Regions from separate parts of the Ligilactobacillus acidipiscis genome, predicted to be linked through region 1. Evidence: predicted binding sites of a transcription regulator. Region 1 holds the regulator's gene; each other region holds the start of a gene.
The links. Region 1 encodes CtsR, which represses protease genes until heat stress. Its sites were predicted from a motif close to TTGGTCAAAAAAGGTCAAANA; they were not measured.
Positions count from the first base shown of each region.

Region 2: a site for CtsR is predicted at 3,106-3,126, ahead of clpB (ATP-dependent chaperone ClpB). Genes of this name have one in related genera too.
Region 3: a site for CtsR is predicted at 4,092-4,112, ahead of BQ5903_RS08050 (ATP-dependent Clp protease ATP-binding subunit). Genes of this name have one in related genera too.

Region 1 is NZ_LT630287.1:1,909,510-1,915,103, forward strand. Features, by position in the region: gene rpoB (DNA-directed RNA polymerase subunit beta) at 1-1,492, opposite strand, end outside; gene BQ5903_RS08925 (ATP-dependent Clp protease ATP-binding subunit) at 1,800-4,271, opposite strand; gene BQ5903_RS08930 (CtsR family transcriptional regulator) at 4,376-4,843, opposite strand; gene BQ5903_RS08935 (ISL3 family transposase) at 5,536-5,594, shown strand, end outside.
Region 2 is NZ_LT630287.1:1,300,529-1,306,122, forward strand. Features, by position in the region: partial or broken gene BQ5903_RS05995 (ISL3 family transposase) at 1-1,024, opposite strand, end outside; gene BQ5903_RS06000 (IS1380 family transposase) at 1,320-2,630, shown strand; gene clpB (ATP-dependent chaperone ClpB) at 3,244-5,594, shown strand, end outside.
Region 3 is NZ_LT630287.1:1,727,852-1,733,445, reverse strand. Features, by position in the region: gene BQ5903_RS08060 (MucBP domain-containing protein) at 1-1,103, opposite strand, end outside; gene BQ5903_RS08055 (DUF1827 family protein) at 1,312-1,593, opposite strand; gene BQ5903_RS08050 (ATP-dependent Clp protease ATP-binding subunit) at 1,822-4,044, opposite strand; gene BQ5903_RS08045 (hypothetical protein) at 4,226-4,420, shown strand; gene BQ5903_RS08040 (phosphocarrier protein HPr) at 4,777-5,043, shown strand; gene ptsP (phosphoenolpyruvate--protein phosphotransferase) at 5,043-5,594, shown strand, end outside.

The DNA.
Region 1 (5,594 bases):
CCAAGGCAGATAAACGACGCTTATGCGTTAATTCACCCAATGGGTTAGTCTGGTCCATGAACTGTGACAGCTGTGAACTACCAAAGAATTCTTTGATCGAAGCCACAACTGGACGAATATTGATCAATTGTTGCGGTGTCACTGTGGAAGTATCTTGGATCGACATTCTTTCACGAACAACACGTTCCATCCGGGATAAACCGATCCGGAACTGATTTTGCAATAATTCACCAACAGAACGGATCCGTCGGTTACCCAAGTGATCGATATCATCAGTTGAACCGTAGCCTTCTTGCAAGTTGAAGAAGTAGTTCATGGAAGCGATGATGTCGGCTGGAGTAATATGCTTGTATTTCAAATCAACATTACCATTACCCATAATATTAACGACACGTTCTGGGTCATTTTTCGAATAAACCTTAATGATCTGCAATTTCATTGGTTCTTGAACTACACCATCATCAGAAGGTTGGAAAGTGACCATCTTAAAGTCATCGCGTTTCAAGTAAGGTGCTAATTTGTCCATTACTCGTTTATCGATCGTTTCGTCTTTGTTGACGATGATCTCACCCGTATCAGGGTCAGCCAAGGTTTCAGCAACTACTGAGTTCAGTAAACGAGTCTTCAAGTCTAATTTTTTATTGATCTTATAACGACCAACAGCAGCTAGGTCATAACGTTTAGGATCAAAGAAACGTGCAGTTAACAAACTTCTGGAAGAATCAGCCGTCTTAGGTTCACCAGGACGCAGCCGTTCATAGATATCCTTCAGTGATTCTTCAACTCGAGAATCTTCAGGATTCTTATGCACGTCTTTTTCTAAGGTGAACATTAAACTATCTGTTTCGCCCATCATATCCAAGATCTCACTGTCAGAACCATAACCTAAAGCACGGATCAGTTCAGTCATCGGGATCTTACGTGTCCGGTCGATCCGAACATATGAGATATTCTTAGCGTCTGTTTCATATTCCAACCAAGCACCACGGTTAGGAATGACTGTAGTCCCATAGTTGGTCCGGCCATTCTTATCCAGCTCAGAATTAAAATACACACCAGGGGAACGAACTAATTGTGAAACGATAACACGTTCTGCCCCATTGATAATAAATGTTCCTTCCCTAGTCATTAAAGGAAAATCACCGAAGAACACGTCTTGTGATTTGATTTCATCTGTTTCATGGTTGATCAAACGCAAAGTAACGTGCAGTGGTGCAGAATAGTTAGCATCATGTTCACGTGCCTCATCAACGGTATACTTTGGTTCTAAAAGTTGATAATCGACAAATTCCATGGAAAGCTTACCCTGGAAGTCATCGATCGGCATAATGTCTTCAAACATTTCCCGTAAACCTTCATCTAAGAACCATTTATAGGAATTAGTTTGGATCTCGACCAAGTTAGGCAGATCAAGAACTTCCTTAATGCGGGAATAACTTCTACGCACACGGTTTTTGCCGTATTTTACCAAGTGTCCTGCCAAATTGTTCACCTCTCAAAATATTTCTGTGAATTCAGTATCTGACTAAACTGAAAAGACTAATGTTACATTTTATTTACAAATTCAACTAATGCAAAAAATTTCGTGATTTTAAGCAAAAAAAAGCAAAAACAGATCGTCGCTAAAAATGGACATCACTATTTTTGCTATTTCTCTATCAACCATGGACAATATATCACAGCCGATAGCTAAATTCACAGTTTTTGCAATTGTTAATTATACCAAGTATTTCAACTTTGTCAAGCCTAAATACTCTAAAAGCTGTTGAGATCCAAAGGGTCAATCACCGGAACAAAAGCTATTTGCTTTGGGTGACAGGTTCTTTTGTTTCTTGTTCTTTGACCTTCAAAGAGATCTTGCCCTTTTGAGCACCGATCGTTACAGTTGACCCCGGCGTGATCTTGCCTTCTAGCAAAGACTCACTTAATCGGTCTTCAATTTCACTTTGAACAGCTCTTCTGATTGGACGCGCACCATACTCTGGATCAAATCCTGCCTTAGCAACAACGTCAATGGCTGCTGGTGTGATCTTGAGCTTGATATTTTGCTCCTTGATCCGTTCGATCACGTCATGGGTCATCAACTTGACAATTTCATGCAATTGTTGTTTATCCAAGGAATGGAAAATAACAACCTCGTCGATTCGGTTCAAGAATTCCGGTCTGAAAGATTGTTTCAAACGACCCTTGATCTTATCAGACATTGCCTGATATTCATCAGTAGTGGCCTTGGCACCAAAACCAACTTCCTTTTTATCACGGATATCAGTGGCACCTAAGTTAGATGTCATGATGATGATCGTATTTCTAAAATCGACCTTGCGTCCCTTGGAATCTGTTAAGAAACCATCATCTAAAACTTGCAGCAAGATGTTGAAAACATCAGGGTGAGCTTTTTCAACTTCATCGAGTAAAACAACTGAATACGGCTTATTTCTGACCTTTTCAGAAAGCTGTCCACCCTCATCATAGCCAACATAGCCCGGAGGAGCACCAATCAGACGACTGGTTGAATATTTCTCCATGTATTCACTCATATCGATCCGGACCATATTGTCTTCATCACCAAACATTGCCCCGGCCAACGCCTTAGCCAATTCAGTCTTACCGACACCAGTCGGCCCCAAGAACATAAACGAACCGATCGGACGAGTCGGGTCGCCTAAGCCGCTGCGAGCACGCCTAATGGCCTTAGAAATAGCAGCAATTGCTTCATTTTGACCGATGACACGTTTGTGCAAGATATTTTCCAGATTGACTAACCGATCACTTTCACTCTTAGTTAACTGAGTAACCGGGACACCGGTCCACTCAGAAACAACGTTAGCAACATCTTCCTCGCCAACTTCCTTAGTGTAATGACCGTCTTGTCCTTCTTCTTGTGCCTCTAACTTAGCCAGCTTTTCTTTCCACTTTAATTCCTGTTTACGGTACTTTGCAGCATCCTCGAATTCTTCATCAACTAAAGCTTGTTCTTTAGCGGCCTTGGCATCTTTTAACTTATGCGAGGCCCGAGCTAGTTTTTGTTGGCCGCCAGATGCTGCAATATGAACTCGAGCAGCAGATTCATCCATCAAATCGATGGCTTTATCCGGCAAGAAATGGTTAGTAATATAGCGATCACTCATCTTAACTGCGGCCTGCAAAGCTTCATCAGATAATTTCAACTGGTGATGCTTTTCATACTTCGGACGCAAGCCTTTTAAAATATCAACTGTTTCTTCTGGAGTTGGTTCATCAACAATGATCGTTGCAAATCGTCTCTCCAAAGCAGCGTCTGATTCAACATATTTCTGATATTCATCCAAAGTCGTGGCTCCAATGACTTGCATTTCACCACGAGCTAAGGCAGGTTTCAAGATATTAGAAGCATCGATCGCACCTTCAGCACCGCCGGCACCGATCAAGGTATGCATTTCATCGATAAACAAGATGACATTGCCGTCATGGTAAACTTCATCCAAAATTTTTTTCAGTCGATCTTCAAACTCACCACGATACTTAGTTCCAGCAACTAATGAGCCCATATCGAGCATCATGACCCGTTTGTTGGTAAGCTCTACCGGCACATTATCATTAATGATTTCTTGGGCAAAGCCTTCAGCAATAGCCGTTTTACCAACACCTGGCTCCCCCAGTAAAACTGGGTTATTTTTAGTCCGTCGGCTTAAAATCTGGATCACACGGGTGACCTCTTTTTGTCGGCCGATAACAGGATCGATCTGACCATTTTCAGCCATTTCATTTAGGTTACGAGCCAAACCATCCAAGGTAGGTGTTCCTTCGACCTTGTCTTTTTTCTTCGCATTTCTGCGAACTTGAGTCTGGCTGATCCCCAACTGTCTGAAAACTGTTTGTCTGATCCGCTTAATGTCGATATTTAAGCTATCCAAGATCCGTGATGACAAAATATCGTCATCTTCAAGTAAAGCCAATAAAATATGCTCTGTCCCGATCTTTTCGGAATTTAACAATTCTGCTTGAGCAACGGCACGAGTCAAGATTTTCTTTGCTTTAGGTGAATATGGCAAGTAATTGTCTGGTGCTTGTCTTTTCAAAGTGCCATAACCTGTCAAGCGTTCAATTTCTTCCTTGATATCAGTGGGCGTGATCACGAATTGTGCCAGAACTTTATGGGCGATCCCCTGTTCTTCAGAAACGAGGGCCAGCAACAAGTGTTCCGTACCGATGGCCTGATGCCTAAAGCCATTTGCATTGACTTGTGCGAGTTCTAAAACTCTTTTAGCACTAGGAGTATATGATTCATTCATTTCAAGTCCCCCTTATATAGTCAGGTTTTTTAAAGCAAAAATTCTTTTCTTTAAAAAAGAAGACTTCTTTACTTAAGCTATTTTTTACGATCACAAGATACAAATCAATCTGCACACCTTAAGCGATTTAAAACACTAACTAAGATCCGTGCACGAACCGCGTTTTCCAAACGTTTATCGGCAAAATCTAAAGTCGTCCGATCCATAGTCGCTAATACTAGGTTTGCTTCTTTTTGTGTCAAAAACTTATCCTCGTAAAGACTTTGTATGATCTGCAAAGCTTTACCAGAAGTAATACTTTCTCCGATAAGATCGATCAGTTGGTCCAAAACATCGGTGTCGTCGATCAAATTGACTTTTGCGATCCGAATGTATCCGCCGCCACCGCGTTTACTCTCAACTAAATATCCATTTTGGATCGTAAACCTCGTTTTGATAACATAGTTGATTTGAGAAGGAACAACATCAAATTGCTCCGCGATCTCAGAACGCTTGATCTCTATTTTTTGCGAATCGGCTAAAATACTTTTGAGATACTTCTCAATAATATCGGATATGTTGCGATTTTGCATTTAAACCACATTCCTTATTATCCAACTTTGACTAATATTGACTATTATTATATATGGAAACATGGTCAAATTGCAAAGATAATGCCATATTTGTTTAAATATCTTTCAAATCACGCTGACAAATTGTACTCCTTATAATGATCTGACCGCAAGTATTTTCTTTGAGTTGTTTAAACTACCACTAATCAAAGCGAGTAACCCATGGAAACAAAGCTAACTTATTTTATTATATTTATCTCTAGCGATAGCTGTCATTTCTTTTGACGACGGTCTTTCTTGGGCCGTTTTTTCTTAACCCCACTAACGCTGATGTTTTTATTTTCTTACTCCTAGGACTTATCAAAATACGATCCGCTCAGCGCATAAACCAAGGTACTTTATCTAACATTTTGATGTTTCAGTCCCTTACAGCTATCCATTACATGCCGCAGCTGCAAATCGTTCACTATAAAACATTGATCAGATGCTCTATTATGGCCATAGTTCAAAAAATTGCAACTAAAACGCACAAAATAAGATCCTTGCTCGCTGTTCTCAAAAATTAGGCCACAAAAAAGACAGGCGTCAAAAACGGGTCTAAACTTTTTAGTGTTGATGAGCGTTCATCAGCACTATTTTTGTACAAAAAAGGACATCATTTGTCCTCATATGCTACGATTAAAGCGACAAAACCAAATCAAAGCGAGGTATAAATGATGTCCCAAACTGATTCTATCCTAAATTTACTCAATATCCAAGACCCAAATATCAA
Region 2 (5,594 bases), 610 kb from region 1:
GGACAGCTTGTAAAAGTGTTTGATAATAAACGTAAGCTTGTCGCAAAGCGGAGGACATGTTTAATAAACGCTCCACAATATCCTGTTCACATAACTGCATATTACGAAAGTTTCTGCTTTTACGATAGGTTTTAAAATCAAGTTTGGTCGAGTCTTTAGTTAACGATTTCCAATAATGTTTCAAAGCACGTGCGTTGTGCGAACCCTGTCCCGCCTGTTTCATGGTTTGTGTCCGAACTAAGTTTAAGGCCCGATAAGCTTGGGTTACGACATGGAAGCGGTCGGCAATGATCAGCGCTTGCGGAAAGATCTCATGGATCAAGGATCGATAAGGCGAGTACAGATCAACTGTGACCGTTTGGACTGCCCAGCGAGCTTGACGGTCATATTGTAAAAAGTAACTTCGTAAGTATGTATTATGCCGAGAACGCACGATATCTAACGTGCGGCGTGTCGCAATGTCCATGACAATGATACTCATGCCGCTACTAGAAAAGTTGCCCGCTTTAAAGTCGTCAAAAGCGATATTTTGCGGTAAGAAATGATGATTGGGCCTTAAGTAAGTTGAGAGCTCTTGCGCAAAGCGCATCACTGTCATTCCAGAGATCCCAAAATCAGCGGCAATATCTTTTTGTGAGATATTCTGGTCTAATTTAGAAATAGCCTGATATTTAACGGCTTGTGAGATTTGGTCGTTAGCCTTGACGTCCTTGATCTCCGCAAGTTTTGTAATAGTTTTAGGGCAGGCAGCTGAAGCCGGGCAGAGATATTTTTGTTTGCGGATCGAAAAAACATTTGTGATCCCACCCGAAGGCAAACCGAGCATCTCAACGGTTTTAAAACCGTTGTAGCGCATTTTTTGACCACAAACTGGGCAAGCACAAGGATAAGATTGCCGCAAATGGATCTTGCGGACTTTTTTATGCTGGTAAAATCCTGCAGCTATCACTTTATTCTTATATTTTGGATCAAATTCCAGGTGTGAGTCTTTAATTCCCAATAGATCCAGTGTACAATTCTTCATGTAGGACATTCCTTTCAGTGTAGGGATTGTTTCTTTGAGATGAAGTGTGTCTTCATCTCTATTTTTTTATCATAAAACAAAATTGGTACTGAGAGAAGATTTTTCTATCAGTACCAAATATTATAGAACCGTTTTTTTACCTGGATTATTCATAATTTTACCTTGAGGTCTGCTTTTGGTTGTTGCCGTGCTGTTGCTGACCTTTTTTCTTTTTCACCTGCTGGGTGTACAAAATGAGCACATCCTGTGCTATTGTAAAGTCGACTAAACACTACAAAGAACAGGAGTGCTCCTAATGTCGACTTTACATCATAAACAGCTTTTATTCAATAAACAAATCAAAATTTCTAATGACGGCGGTGAGCTAGCGAACGATGCGGGGACTTTATTGCTTGCTGAGTTTCTCCATCAACTCCACTTTGACCAGTTTTTAGAGACTAACTTGCGTTTCAAAGATGGTCGCAAGTATTGTACCTTCACTATGAACGATTTATTCAAGCAGTTGTTATTTCAATTACTAGCGGGGTATTCCCAGGATCAGTCTGCTAACACCTTGGCCCAAGCGGCTGATTTCAACTTAGCTCTAAAACAAGCAGTCGCTTCCCAACCGACGCTCTCACGTTTTATCAATCACGTCTCGGCGACAGGCCTTTTCTCCGTCAAGTCTGTAATGATCTCTTTGGCGCACTTAGTCCTGGGCCAGCTGAATCAACATCAGCTGATCCTTGACCTCGACTCCACGCATGCTGATACATTTGGTAACCAAGAAAAAAGTGCTTATAACGGTCATTATCAGACTAACGGTTATCATCCATTACTAGCTTTCGATGCTTTATCGGGCTGCTTATTGAATGCCCAATTACGTCCAGGCAATCGCTATACTTCACAGGGAGCGACTAAATTCTTATTACGGGGCCTACGGGCCTATGACCAGTCTTCTTTGGATGTCCTCGTGCGGGGAGATTCTGGTTTCGCAGCGCCAGGGATCTACCGTGCCTGTGATAAAAAACAGGCTAAATTCGTGATCCGCATGAAAGCGAACCGCCAACTCCAAAGTCGGGCTGAGCGCTTGATCCAAGTGGGCGACCACGACTTCAGCGAAACTGAAGTCCAATGGCATGTCCTGCAGGATTACTGTCCCCAAAGTTGGCCACGCCCTTATCGGGTGATCATTAGATCAACTCGGCCAGCGGGAAATTTACTGTTTGACCATGAGTTTATCGTGACCAACTTGGAAGAATTGAGTGGTCCGCAAGTCTTTGCCCTCTATCAACAACGTGGTTCAATGGAAGACTTGATCAAAGAAGTTAAACGCGGTTTTCATTTTGATAAAACGGACAGTTCCAGCTTTAACGCCAATGAGTTTCGCATGTTGGTGGCTGGCACGGCTTACAATATACTCCAAGCCATGAAGAACTTGGTTTTACCACCGGAACTTAAACACGCTCAGGTCGAGACCATCCGCTTTAAATTACTTCATTTGGCAGCTAAGGTCACGCACCACGCCCATCAGATCTGGGTCCATTTATCCCAGACCAATGTGTTTGATAAATTATTCTGGCAGACACTGTTTAAGATCCAAAACATTAAAATATACCCGCTGTGAACTCACAAAATAAAATATATTTTCTAGGGAAAGGGTGAAGTCTGCCCTTTTTTAAGCAATACGACCGCAAAACTAACAAAAAAAGCTTTTTTCTGAGACCACGGTTATTTTGCGCCAAATTTTATTTAAGACAAAAAGTATGAATAATTCAGGTTTATACTGTTCATTTAAATTTAATTAACTTTATTTAATTTTAAAGGCTGAAGGTATCATAACAAACTTACAAATAAACTTTACTAGAGGTCGATGTAGTGTGGTTTGTATTTTGTATCGGTAAATATTAAATAAAGTAAGGGACCATGTTATTTGCTAAGGTTATTTTGAGATTCACTTCTTAGATTTGAAAAGAAATCGAGGATCAATTATGCATCAAGAAAATTATTTTAATAGAACGATCCTGTAAAGACAATTGACCCGAATAGATAAAATTATAATATCACGCCGTATAACCCCCTATAATTACTGATATAACAATTTGGTCAAAGAAGGTAAGACTTTTTGCTAGCATCTAAATTTATATCTTGTATAATAGAAAGTAGCAAAATAAATTGCTAAATTATCAAAAATAAATCTTCTTAAAACAAGTAAAAATTTACAAGGAGGGATAAGGGATATGAATAACGACAGCTTAACAAATGCGGTGCAAGAAGCAATCGGTCAGGCACAACAAATAGCGATAACTCGGAAGCACCAGGAGATCGATATTGCCCATTTATTTAAATTTCTGATTCAACCTGGCGAATTTGCAGCTGATTTATATCAAAAGGCAGGCCTTAATGTTGCTGCTTTTGAAAAAGAAATCGATCAAGAGCTGGACAAAATTGCTGTGGTGTCGGGGAATGTAACCTACGGTCAATCAATCAGCCAAAACTTAGCTCACTTACTGCAAAATGCTGACCAGTTAAAACAAAAGCTGGGTGATGAATATATTGCGATCGACACACTTGTTTTGGCATTGATGCAATTGAAATATCATCCGTTAACGGAATTTTTAAAGCAAAACGGACTTACTGAGAAAAAGTTACAAGCAGTTATTGCTGATTTGCGAGGGGGAGAACACGTGACATCTAAAGACCAGGAAGCACAATATAAGGCATTAGAAAAATATGGGATTGACTTAGTTAAAGAAGCACGTTCCGGCAAACAAGATCCAATCATTGGTCGTGACGAAGAGGTCAGAGATGTGATCCGGATCCTTTCACGCAAAACCAAAAACAATCCGGTTTTGATCGGTGAACCTGGTGTTGGTAAAACAGCGATCATTGAAGGACTAGCACAACGGATCGTTAAAAATGATGTGCCGGCTAATTTAAAAGATAAAACTATCTTTTCTTTAGATATGGGTGCTTTGATAGCAGGAGCCAAATACCGTGGCGAATTTGAAGAACGTCTTAAATCAGTTCTCAAAGAAGTAAAGAAAAGTGAAGGCCAAATCATTTTATTCATCGATGAGATTCACAATATTGTTGGTGCAGGAAAAACAGAAGGCAGTATGGACGCGGGTAATCTTTTAAAACCAATGTTAGCCCGAGGAGAACTGCATTTGATCGGTGCCACTACTTTGGATGAATATCGTGAGAATTTAGAAAAAGATAAAGCACTTGAACGTCGTTTCCAGAAGGTCCTTGTTCAGGAACCGACAGTTGATGATACGATAGCTATTTTACGCGGCTTGCGTGAAAGATATGAGATCCACCATGGCGTGCGGATCCATGATAGTGCTTTGGTTGCGGCAGCTACACTTTCAGATCGTTATATTACGGATCGTTTTTTACCTGATAAAGCAATCGACCTAGTTGACGAAGCATGTGCTGAGATCCGTGTCGAAATGAATTCTGTACCGACTGAACTAGATCAGGTCAATCGAACGGTCATGAGACTTGAAATTGAGGAAGCAGCGCTAAAGAAAGAAACTGATGAAGCATCGAAAAAACGTTTGGCCGAACTACAGCAGGAATTAGCCAATGAACACGAAAAAGACAACCGGCTAAAAATGCGGTGGGAAAGCGAAAAAGAAGATATTAAGAAAGTCAGCGACAAAAAGTCTGAGATTGATCGCGCTAAACATCAGTTGGAAGATGCTGAAAGCCAGTATGATTTAGAAAAAGCAGCTAAATTACAACATGGAACTATTCCACGACTTGAAAAAGAATTAGCAGATTTAGAAAAGAGTGATCGCCCCGATGACTGGTTAGTGGAAGAGTCAGTTACTGAAAACGAAATTGCGGCAGTTGTAAGCCGTTCGACCGGTGTGCCAGTGTCTAAGTTAGTGGAAGGCGAGCGACAAAAATTACTTCATTTATCAGATAGCTTGCATCAGCGGATCATTGGCCAAGGTGAAGCTGTAGATGCAGTTTCGGATGCAGTTTTACGTTCACGTGCTGGTTTACAAGATCCTTCGAAGCCACTCGGTTCTTTTATGTTTCTCGGCCCGACCGGTGTAGGTAAAACAGAATTAGCCAAAGCCTTGGCTGAAAACCTATTCGATTCAGAAAAACACATGGTCCGTTTAGATATGAGTGAATATATGGATAAAATCTCGGTTAGCCGCTTAGTTGGTGCTGCTCCTGGATATGTAGGTTATGAACAAGGAGGTCAGCTGACCGAAGCCGTGCGTCGTAATCCATACACCATTATTTTATTAGATGAAATTGAGAAGGCTCATCCTGACGTTTTTAATATTTTGTTGCAAGTATTAGATGATGGTCGGTTAACCGATAGTCAAGGACGAACAGTTGATTTCAAAAACACCATCATGATCATGACATCTAATCTAGGTTCAGATATTTTGTTAGATCAAGTTTCAGAAGATGGTAAAATTTCCGCTAAAACCCATGCTGCAGTTATGAAATTAGCGCAGGAACATTTTAAGCCTGAGTTTTTAAACCGGGTAGACGACATTATTATGTTTACTCCATTATCAATGACTGCTATCAAACAAATCGTAGACAAGTTTATCGGCTT
Region 3 (5,594 bases), 180 kb from region 1:
AACCAGCCGACATTAGCAACTTGGTACCACTGCATACCGTTGATGTTTTTTTGTGCGCTAAGTTTAACAGTCTGACCATCCATTAATTGTGCTGTTTTTTTACCGCAAGGAAGATCATATAAATTAACCTTTTTGCCTGGAATAAAATCGATCCTGGCTGATGCTTTAAGGGAAACAGCATAACTTTCAGGGACATTATTGGTTTGAGCCATCTGTGTTAAATATTTGTTTTTATCAACTAATTTGATATTTTCGTCAGCTTTTACCCAGGTATTTCCGCCTAAACAATACCAGATCTGGTTGTCAGTCGTTGTGACGGTTTTAAAAATTTGCCAAAAAGTATTTTTAGCTAAAGTCATCTTTAAAGTTCGACCGTGGGGTTCACTGACGCATTTAATGAAGTCAGTGGTTTTTAACAACCGTAACTCTTCGTCAACTTTTTCCCATAATTTCTGACGGTACAAATAAGTCACAAACTGTTGTCTTTCCAAGAAATGCCCAGTTACCGGTCCCCGAGCCTGCAATAAACGATAATTAGCGAAACTTGGAGCAACCAGGGAATAGGGGGCATGTAATTTTCCGCGGACAAATTCAGGTTTAGCCAGCATTGTTTGTTGATCTATATCTTTGGCCAATAGCCACACAACTGCTGCTTGATGCCTATGATAGTGGATTTTGATCACACCATATTTGTGAATGAAAGTAGATGTATAGCCTTCGATTTGACTGATATAATAATCGCTAAATCGTTTCAGCTTGAGATCAATTTCTTGTCCGCGATAGCCATGTAAAACTTGAGCCGCTGCCAAATAATTTTGTTTTTCATCTAGATACAAGACCAATAAAGCAGCAGGGATCGGACGTGCACTTGCACTAGTTGAAGTCAGTACACCTTGGTTAAAACTTTGTTTTTTTGAAACACTCATGATCTCAGAGTGGATCTCAGGTCGTATTGTGACTTTAGAGTCGTTATTTTCATGATAAATACGTGTCTGAGTATATTCTGTTGTGGAAGGTGTTTTTTCGTTTTTTTCAGCTGAAAATTCTTTTCTAAGTACTTTCAAACCGCGTTTGATAACGTTAAATGGTTCGAAACCTGACATACAATCCACCTCTTCCACCTAAATTTTATTTCTTACTTATTATTATAACGTAACAAGGGAGCTTTTTTAAATATGAATTTAGTAATGCTTGCACAACTTAGTTAAAAACATTAAAAAAGCAAAATATACTAGAGTCCGAACCCAGGTTCAAAACTGAAAGCGTATTTTGCTGGCTGAAATATTTTTTTAAATTGTTTGGACTCTTGTTTTAACTGAGGTCAGACTGGATCTCGATCACTTTATCCGCTCTGGAGATGGTAGCATCGGCCTTGGATTCACCTAAGAGGTTGTCTAAAACAAAATTGATCTCTTTTTCTGTGATGGAACGTAATTTATTAGAGATCACGATCTCGTTGGAACTTTCCTTTTTTTTGTGAACGACGATCGAATTCCCCAGCGTGTAAACTTTAATAAAGTGAGCAGGTGAATTTCTTAGTTCTTTGCTGATCTCATGTGCATAACTATTTGTAACGTCGACTAAATTCAACATTTTATGACCTCCCAGTGTTTTGTCCTTTGACTATATTATATATTAAAATTTACCAATCCAAAAATTTAAAGTACTCAAAAGAGGAGATTTTTTAACTCCCATAAAACATAAAGTTTGTGAAATAAGTCAATTATTAAAGGAAAGTGATAAATTACTATGTTTTAATCAAAAACAGCGAAAAAAAGCACAGGCGCTCAACATACTGAGCGCCTGTGCAAGCACTAATTACTATTCAGTTGTATGGGAACTGCTATCTTCAGCAGACTTTTCGACTGGCTCATCATTTTTAGTGATCTTGATCACGCCATCTTCAAGTCGAGCAGATAAGTTCTTATTGTTAGGATTGTCAAGATAATAATCAGCTATCTTATCTTCTAGTTGTTCTTGAATAACACGGTGTAATGGACGTGCACCCATCTTCGGGTCATAACCAAGGTCAACTAATTTATCAGCAACTGGACCAGTAACGTGAAGTTCGATCCCTTTAGCAGCCAACATTTCGTTAACATCATCTAACATTAAGGAAACAATGTGATGCAAATTCTCCTTGGATAAAGCATTAAATTCAACGATACCGTCAAAACGGTTCAAGAATTCAGGTTTGAAGTATTTGGATAAGCTGTTCAAAATTGAATGAGTCTCACCGGAAGCTTCAGCACCAAAACCTACGGAAGAAACAGAATCACCACTGCCGGCGTTAGAAGTCATGATGATGATCGTATCCTTAAAGGACACTGTCCGACCCTGAGAATCTGTTAAACGTCCATCATCTAAGATCTGTAAGAATGTGTGCAAAACATCCGGATGGGCCTTTTCAACTTCATCCAACAAAATCAAGCTGTATGGGTGACGCCGAACTTGTTCGGTTAATTGACCAGCTTCTTCATAGCCAACATATCCTGGCGGTGAACCAATCAGTTTCGAAACTGAGAATTTCTCCATGTATTCACTCATATCAAAGCGGATCATTGCATCTTCGGTTCCGAATAACTCACGAGCTAATTGCTTAGCAGTTTCAGTTTTACCGACACCGGTTGGACCAACGAATAAGAAAGAACCAATCGGACGGCCGGATTTGTTAAAGCCGACCCGGTTACGCCGGATCGCCCGCGCAACCTTCGTCACAGCTTGGTCTTGCCCGATCACATGCTGTTCTAGTGAATTTGCTAAATTCTTCAGTTGTGTTTGCTCTTTTTCTTTTAATTCGCCAACTGGAATGTCTGTTTTTTCTTCGACGATCTTTTCCATATCTTTTTCAGTGATCTCAGGAGTCGACTCATCAGTCGTCGAGTTTTCCTTCATCTTATTGAACTTGGAAACTTGATCACGATAGTAAGCAGCTTTTTCATAGTCCTCAGCTTTCAAAGCGGCCTGCTTTTCTTCTTCAGCCTTGTTGATTTTTTCATCCATCACTGCTGGATCAACTGTATGAATCGTTAGGTTTTTCTTCGAGCCGGCTTCATCCAAGAGGTCAATTGCTTTATCAGGCAAGAAACGGTCTTGAATATAACGGTCTGATAGAGTAGCTGCAGCTTCCAAAGATTTTTCAGAAAACTTAACGTGATGATAATCTTCATATTTGCCACTGATCCCTTGCAAGATCTTGATCGTTTCTTCAACTGAAGGTTCATCGACTTGGATCGGTTGTAAACGACGAGCTAAGGCAGCATCTTTTTCAATCGTCCGATATTCATTTAATGTTGTAGCACCGACCAATTGCAGTTCGCCACGAGCCAGGGCTGGTTTCAAAACGTTACCCGCGTCCATACCGCCTTCGGCATTGCCAGCACCCACGATCTCATGAATTTCATCAATAAAGAGGATCGTATTCTTCTCTTTTTTCAATTCATCCATTAATTGTTTCATCCGCTCTTCGAACTGACCACGGATCCCCGTGCCCTGAACGAGTGAAACAACATCTAAGCGGACAACTTTTTTATTTTGCAATTTTTGCGGAACATCATTATCAACAATTTTTTGGGCCAAGCCTTCAACAACAGCTGTTTTACCAACACCAGCTTCACCGATCAAGACTGGATTATTTTTTGTTCGCCGGTTTAAGATCTCGATCACGCGCTCAATTTCTTTATCTCTACCGATCACTGGGTCGATCCTGCCATTTTGAGCCTCATTAGTAAGGTCCAGGCCATACTGACCGAGGATCGTATTGCTACCGTTATTGCGGCCATTACCGCCAGCAGCTTGAGTTGGCGGAACTTGTCCTTGTCTTTGTGCACCTTGTTGGTCACTAGACATTGCTCGGAATAAGTCGTCTAGGTTACCAAAACCAAATGGATCTTGCATCATGGAACTAGAACGACCGTTATTCCCAGCTTGATCTTTTAACTTCTGATAACAGTTTTGGCAAAGATCGATCGAAGTTTGCCGACCGTTGATACTAGTTGTCAAATGGATCGTTGCTGGGTTCTGATGACAATTTTGACATAACATATATTTTTTCACGACCTTTCGTAAGATCAGGTTTTGAAAGTCAAAAACATTTGACCTTCTTTGACCTTTATGGTTTTATTATACAAAGTTCTGAGAAAACTTCAAGCTATACGCTTAGAAAAATATTTGTTTTTCATGCTATAATTGCATTCGGAATTAAATAAGGAAAGAAGGGGCAGTTATGAGCAAAGATTATCAGCAGATGTTAGAGCAGATACGTTCGGGTGAATTAGAGGAATTCGAGATCAATACGGACGAATTTATGGACTTTCAAAAAGTTTTGATGGAGTATTCGCATCGCAAAAAAGTTGTGGGGAGTGCTAAACGCGGCGGTGGAGCTGTCTATCACTATGATCACACATCGGAGCATGAATAAGATTATTTTATCTGTAAGATGTAGTTTAATATGATGAAAATGAATTGTGCAAAAGATAGTTTTCAATTCAATTAATGAAAAACTATGAAAATACAATCGCATAGGGTAGCACCTTGTTTAAACATTAGCTACACGCAGAACCTTTGATTTTAGCGCTTTATCGCGTGAACTCATATGATTGGAAAGCAAAACAAACTTGTTTTATCACATGATACATGGTATTATTTTTTTAGCGAGTTTTACCATGAAGTAGCATTTTATGGACAGTTTTAAATGTAAACGTGTTCGGAAAATTTGTCTCACTTTTCATTGGTCAAGCTCAACAATTTTTTATACTCAAAGGAGAATGGTTTAAAATGGAAAAGAAAGACTTTCACGTAATTGCAGAAACAGGTATTCACGCTCGTCCTGCTACTTTGTTGGTACAGGCAGCAAGCAAATTCAATTCTGACATCACATTGGCATTCAACGACAAATCAGTTAATTTGAAGTCGATCATGGGTGTTATGTCTTTGGGCGTTGGCCAAGGTTCAGACGTAACTATTACTGCCGAAGGTGCAGATGAAGCAGATGCTATTGCAGCAGTTGCTGAGACAATGAAAAAGGAAGGACTTGCTGAATAATGACGAAAATGTTGAAAGGGATAGCAGCCAGTGATGGTATTGCCGCAGCTAAAGCTTACATGCTTGTGCAACCCGATTTATCATTTTCCGAGACAAAAATTGATGACCCAGAAGCTGAAATTGCTCGTTTAAACGACGCTGTTGCAGCTTCGAAAAAAGAGCTTGAGGTCATTAAAACTAAAGCTGCTGAAAATTTGGGTGATGAAGAAGCACAGGTTTTCGAGGCGCATTTGACCATTCTTTCTGATCCAGAAATGTTGGGTCAGATCAGTGATAAAATCAAGAATGATAAAGTTAACGCAGAAGCTGCAGTCAAGAGTGTGACTGACATGTTCATTCAAATGTTTGAAGGTATGACCGATAATGCCTACATGCAAGAACGTGCTGGTGATGTTCGTGATGTTACGAAACGTTTGATGAGTCATTTACTGGGTGTTACCTTACCGAGTCCTGCTTTGATCAATGAAGAAGTTGTCATTGTAGCTCATGATTTGACACCATCTGATACAGCTCAATTATACCGTAAGTATGTCAAAGGGTTTATCACTGAT